Panacibacter ginsenosidivorans: one gene and its partner. The protein of the gene in region 1 interacts with the protein of each later gene in a pairwise test. Links are inferred from orthologs where the notes say so. Each region holds a gene or a part of one and is shown on either strand. Other genes may lie near its edges.

What was found. Proteins that work in one complex are often made in the same cells at the same time.
Region 2: the proteins of ung (region 1) and FRZ67_RS05055 interact in binary tests that used the Escherichia coli proteins (3 or more experiments, as listed by UniProt). The link is inferred for Panacibacter ginsenosidivorans from one-to-one orthologs.

Annotation. Positions count from the first base shown.
Region 1 is NZ_CP042435.1:5,233,596-5,236,941, reverse strand. The notes cover bases 388-3,115. They hold ung (uracil-DNA glycosylase), read right to left. Parts: upstream 2,224-3,115; coding sequence 1,552-2,223; downstream 388-1,551. Other genes in these bases: porU2 (putative type IX secretion system sortase PorU2), read right to left, coding at 2,664-3,115; FRZ67_RS22095 (lysophospholipid acyltransferase family protein), read right to left, coding at 631-1,389; FRZ67_RS22100 (sulfatase-like hydrolase/transferase), read right to left, coding at 388-578. In the rest of the region: more of FRZ67_RS22100, read right to left, coding at 1-387; more of porU2, read right to left, coding at 3,116-3,346. UniProt on the Escherichia coli protein: Excises uracil residues from the DNA which can arise as a result of misincorporation of dUMP residues by DNA polymerase or due to deamination of cytosine.
Region 2 is NZ_CP042435.1:1,211,518-1,214,549, forward strand. The notes cover bases 153-3,032. They hold FRZ67_RS05055 (nucleoside-diphosphate kinase), read left to right. Parts: upstream 153-1,324; coding sequence 1,325-1,741; downstream 1,742-3,032. Other genes in these bases: FRZ67_RS05045 (hypothetical protein), read left to right, coding at 153-758; FRZ67_RS05050 (hypothetical protein), read left to right, coding at 838-1,137; FRZ67_RS05060 (TraB/GumN family protein), read right to left, coding at 1,775-2,674; FRZ67_RS05065 (LytR/AlgR family response regulator transcription factor), read right to left, coding at 2,847-3,032. Outside these bases: more of FRZ67_RS05045, read left to right, coding at 1-152. UniProt on the Escherichia coli protein: Major role in the synthesis of nucleoside triphosphates other than ATP. The ATP gamma phosphate is transferred to the NDP beta phosphate via a ping-pong mechanism, using a phosphorylated active-site intermediate.

The DNA.
Region 1 (3,346 bases):
GGAAGATAATTTCCCGCTGTATAAATAGTGGGATCTTTATACCGGGAACCCTGAGGATCTGTCTTAGAGGGGTTGTACACGCTGTACCTCGGAAAACCAAGGCTGCGTATAGATGAATCGGCGCCATCCAGTTCCCATTTACCGGCAACATAAGTTGCATAGCCTGCATCTCTCAGTAATGTACCAAATGTTTTTTCATTTGGATTCATTACACCCCAGTCAACATAATTTCTGAAATTATATTTACCGGTCATAATTGCAAATCTTGAAGGTGCACAAAGTGGAGAGCTATAACATTGTGTAAACCGCATCCCCTTCGCGGCCATTTTATCTATATTCGGAGTAGAATATGTCTGGCCCCCATCTGCCGTAGGAACAAAATAACCAATATCATCTCCAAGTATAACAATAATATTAGGTTTCGTTACAGCGCCGGATGCATCTTCACCGTCTGAAGCAATTGATTGCAGCGGTTTTAATTCATCTGCCTTATGGCACGATGAGGCAGTTATAAACAGCAAAAACAGAAAGAGAAATGAGTTTGCAGACAGAGCATGAATTAGTTTTGGATATTTCATAAAGGTGGAGTTAATAAAACTAAATTAAGAAATCATTTGCTGTACTCAAAACCTATTTATTGGCTTCGTAGTAATCCCACATTTGACGAAACACTTTTTCTTTTAATTGTTTGGCCGTAATGCCGGTACTTTCAACAGGAGGTAAAAAATGCATTTCCATTTTGTGTGGTTCCAGGTAAAATATTTTTTCAGCAGGCAATACTTTACGGGTATTAAATAATAATGCTGGCATAATTGGTTTCCCTGTATCAACAGCAAGCTTAAAAGCACCGTCGTAAAAGGATTTCAGCGGATCATTGGTGCGATTACGCGTTCCTTCAGGATAAATAACCATATCAAGCCCTGTGCGCAACACCCATTTCATTTTACGAAAACTGTCTCTTCGGCTTTGTTCATTTTTCCTGTTTACCAATATACTGCCGGCAGCGTATATCCATCCAAAAACAGGAATAAAAGCAAAAGTTGTTTTCGCAATGGTCTTATTGGCCTGTGGCATAAAAGGGGTAGTTATCGGTATATCCATTAAGCTGTTATGATTGCATGCAACAATATAGTTCTCTCCTTTTTTAAAATATTCAGCGCTTACCACTTTCAACGGACATGCAATAAGATTGAGAAAGAAGGTCATCCATACTTTTGATACTTTGCGGTGCCAGTGCGCTGCAGCAGGCTCTTTTATTATATAACAACAGAGATAAAAAGGCAAAGCAATAAACATAGTAGGTACAAATAACACTAGTGCCCATAAACACCATATCCTGCAAAATATCTCTTTAAAAACTTTCATGTTGTGTGCAAATATATACTTCAAAGTATCTTTTTATAATGAAGAAAGATACCGGCATTGAATTTTAGTTTCAGTTAATGCCGCAATTTTTTATAATACAAGCTGCGGTATTCATGGCATCATCGTTGCGTCGCAAGCACTTTATCTCTTGTACAGATAGCATCATTGGTTTCAAAATCTAAATAGTTAAGGATTCCAGTCAATAGCTTCCAATGATTGTTGCCTCAGTATTCCATTTGCTTTGCTAAAGTGTTTACAACCAAAAAAACCGTTATGTGCGCTTAATGGTGATGGGTGCGCCGCTTTTAAAACATAATGCCTTGTTTCATCAATAAGAACCTGTTTATCCTGTGCGAATTTGCCCCATAATAAAAACACTACACCCTTTTTCTCAGTCGAAATTGCTTTTATAACGGCATCTGTAAAATCTGCCCAGCCAATTTTTGCATGGCTCATTGGCTCACCTGCTCTAACTGTAAGCGAAGCATTTAAAAGGAACACACCCTGTGTGGCCCATTTGGTGAGATTACCTGTTTTAGGAACCGGCATACCAATATCTGCATTAAGTTCCTTATATATGTTCTGCAAAGAAGGTGGTGGTGGCACACCATCAGGAACAGAAAAACAAAGTCCATGCGCCTGTCCGGCTCCGTGGTAAGGATCCTGGCCAAGTATAACAATCTTGACTTTATTAAAAGGTGTTTTATCAAAGGCGTTAAAAATTAATGACCCAGGCGGATAAATGATCTTACCCTGTGCTTTTTCAATTTTTAAAAAAGCTACGATCTGTTCAAAATAAGGTTTGGCAAATTCTTTATGTAAAACTTCTTTCCAGGAGGCTTCAATTTTTACATCCATGTTTTTTTGAATTACGTTTGGGTGCAAACTAATTAAAATTTACTTTTGCTGCCGCTCAATTGAGAAGTTGCAGTGACTGGCCTGGTAGCTCAGTTGAATAGAGCAACAGCCTTCTAAGCTGTGGGTCATTGGTTTGAATCCAATCCAGGTCACAACGGAGAAATCAATTCTCTTTAAAAGGCCAGCAAATGATTGATTTTGCTGGCCTTTTTATTTAAGCACGTCCTGTTTTATATTATTCAAAGTGATTTCCAGATTTTCAAAATGCTGCATAAAGTTATTTCGTACAAGAGTGCGACGCAACAGCAGCTAGATTTATAGACAGAAGCCCGGTATGTAAAATATGTATTACAACAATTGCTGAAGAAAAAAAATAAATACCGCTACCAACAAAAAGCCCGGCTTCTATTACCGGGCTTTTGAAAATAGTTGCGTTGTTATTACTGTTTATAAACTTTGAAAGAATGAATGGTGCTGCCATCAATAACCTGTAATATGTACACACCGCTGGTAATGTTATTAATATTAAGCGTTGTAGCGCCGGAGAAATCTTTTTGCAGCATTACTCTGCCTGAAATATCCGTCATGCGTAATTTAACAGCACCTGTGGCATCTTTAAGAATAATATTCAAAGTATTCCTGAATGGATTAGGATATACCAATATTCCACTAACACTTATGTCTGCCTGCCGTACCGGTGAATATCTAACAGAACCATCTTTGTCAATCATTTTAATTCTGTAATAGTTTGTGCCATTAACCGGGCTGGTATGTATAAATCCATAATAATTGTATGGTGTAGTTGTGCCTGATGGAGCTACTTTATCAATGCTTGTAAAATTGTGACCATCTTTACTAAACTCAACATTATACACTAACACATTTGTTTCGTTTGTTACTGTCCATTTCAATTCAACTGTTTTATTTAAAGGTTTTGCAGTAAGATCGAATGTATGAGAGGCAAGTATAAAGTTGCGTGTAATATTGATATACTTATACAGGAAGTTATTGTAATGATATTGTTCCGGCTGATCATTGTCTGGATTTATATCAATATAGAAATTGTATTTGCCCTGCACCAGGTTTGTAACATTCAGCAGGAATGGTATATGCACGGTATCTC
Region 2 (3,032 bases), 4.0 Mb from region 1 along the record:
TGAACATGAACTCAAAAGGAGATTGCGGCAGCGGCTACGTATATCTTGAAAAAGTGGAAGAGTCTGATTTTGTAAAAGAAGATTTTTTGGTAAAGAAAAACAAACCTGCAATAAAGCCACCTGTTGCAAAAACAACACCGCCTGCTAACACAACACCGAAAGCACAACCATTAGCTGGTAACAAAAAAAATACCACTGCGCCACCAGTTGTAAAAAAATCAACTCCTGATGTAAAAAAACCTGTTGCCCCAAAAGCCGGTGACAACACGGTAAAAAGGAAAAGCACAGATACTTCGCCTGACACTATTGTAAAGATGACTCCTGTGGTACCAAAAGTTGTAAACCCAACGGATGATATACTTTCAAAGAAGACGCTACCTGTACCGGATGTTATAAAAGACAGGGATAACCCTTTGGTAAAAAAGATCACTACGGCATCGCAGGATATACAGATACAATTGTATGATAACGGTGAAATTGATGGTGATACCATTACTGTTTATGACAATAACCAGGTTATTGCTTTTAGGAGAGGGCTTACCAAAAAAGCAATCACTATCAATATAAAAGCAACGGCTGATAATCCTTATCATGAGATCGTAATGGTGGCCAATAATCTTGGCACCATACCCCCCAACACTGCATTAATGGTGATTACTACAGATGGCAGACATTATGAATTGTTTGTATCGTCTGATGAAAAGAAAAATGCCAAAGTGGTGATAGAATATAAACAACCGGGCACAGACTCCAAATAACTTAACAGTAAGGTTATTTTATTTAGCTACATTAGCCTGTAGTTTCATTCGCTTATTTTATCATCCAAAAATCTAACTTATGGGATTCTTTCAAAAACTATTAGGTGGTAATAAAGGTGGCGGCAAAATGGCTGACCTTCTTCAAACGCTTATTACAGATCTTAATCTTGATCAGAACCAGGTGGCTAAACTGAAGGAGGCATTTCAGTCATTCAAACAGCAACGCCAAAGTATAAAATCAACAGGTGGCGACAGAAGCCAGATACAGCAGGCAAGAGCACAAATGACGCAGCAAATGATGGGTTTCTTAAACGACCAGCAGAAACAAATATTTGCTGCCAATGCTGCAAAGTATGATGGCATTTTACACCAGGAATAATTTGGAAACCTTGCTGAAATAGGTTGACTAAAAATCAATTAAATTATATCCATAAAAGCTCCGTAAAGTTCTGAACGCACAAGTGAGTGACACAACAGGTGTTGAATAGGATTACTACAGCCCGTTAACATAAATTTCTCCGCCGTTTACATTCTTACGCTTACATTTGCCGCCAAATTTATACGTGATGAGTAACAGAACTTTTACCATGATAAAACCCGATGCTACAGGCAAGGGATATACGGGTGCAATTTTGGACCAGATGATACAGGCTGGTTTTTCTGTAAAGGCTATGAAATGGATAAAACTTAGCGCAGAACAGGCAGGTGCCTTTTACGAAATACACAAGGAAAGACCATTCTATGGAGAGCTGGTTGAGTTTATGAGCAGCGGGCCAATTGTGGCGGCTATTCTTGAAAAAGATAATGCAGTGGCTGATTTCAGGAAACTGATCGGTGCAACTAATCCTGCCAATGCAGAAGAAGGTACCATCAGGAAAAAATATGCCGCATCAGTTGGTGAGAATGCGGTACATGGCAGCGACAGTGATGAGAACGCAGTAATAGAAGGTAATTTCTTCTTTTCCGGGCTGGAAAGATTTTAGATAAAGGAAATCCCCCGACTTATCGGGGGATTTTTAATTCTGTATAGCTCTTACGGTGTAACCTTTTTCTTTCAGGAGATTTAGTAATCCCTTCTCGCCTCCTAAATGTCCCGCACCTACTGCAATAAGAATTTGTTTGTCTTTTGTGATATTGGGAAACTGGTCTGCCCAGTTTTTATTGCGCTGGTCTATCATTACATCCTGTACATCGGATGTAGTGCCGCCATCAGATTTTAAACTAAACTCGAGTAATTTATCTATATCCTGTTCTTTGTACAATTTTATCATTTCGTCTGCTTCCTTAGTGGAAGTTTCAATGCTGTCAATGCTGTTCAGTAATTCTTTGGCTTGTTTATCGTAAGGAATATTATCAAGCACAGATGCCTGGAATGCTACTGTTTCCAATCCCTTTATCTCTTTCTTTTTGGTATGTGCCAGCTGCATAATGCTTAGTTCCATCCCGTCTGCCTGCGCACATGGAAGCATGGTCTGGTACACCAATGCAGATACCAGCATAGGTTGCATGTGGCTAAACATTTGCAACTGCATGCCCATGCCGTGGGTATCGAAAAAAGTTTTTACACGGTTGTATTCTTCGTCTGTATATAATTGATGAAGCGTTGTATCATGCTTCATAGTTCCTGCAGTAAACCCGGTGAGCAACTGGCCAAGATCATCCATATCAACCTCAAAATATATTTCATTTGCGTTGGTAATAACCTGTTGCAAATTGGTGCTCAGTTTTGCATCATTTGAACAAAGCAAATGCATGGTACCAAAAACGTAAGATGGTTTTTGTAAATCAGGGCCCGTAATTTCCCATAAAAGGCTTTTGTTATTTTCAGCAGTTGCAAATTGGCTTTTACCCTGGCAGGAAATAAGTCCTGTAAAACTCAATAAAAGGGAAGTATATTTTAATAATTTTTTTTTCATGTTGTTCTCTTTTTAAATACCAGCTACAGTTTTTCATAGCATCTTCGTTGCGTCGCAAGCACTTCATCGTTCAGATCAATAAACTTACGGGAACAAAATAAACGAAAAAGCAGATGCTGTATTAAACATCTGCCTTTTCAAAAATCATTTAACGGATATTTTGGTATAAAAGTTAACCGTGCTTTCCAGTTAAAGCAGCAAGTGTGTCTTTGTAATTATCACTAACGGGTATTTCAAGTTCACCAATAAAAACACTGTTCTTCATTACAGCGGTAATATGCGAAACTGAAACAATATAAGATTTATGTATCCGGATGAAATCATTTTCCGGCAACTGCTCTTCTACAGATTTCATGCT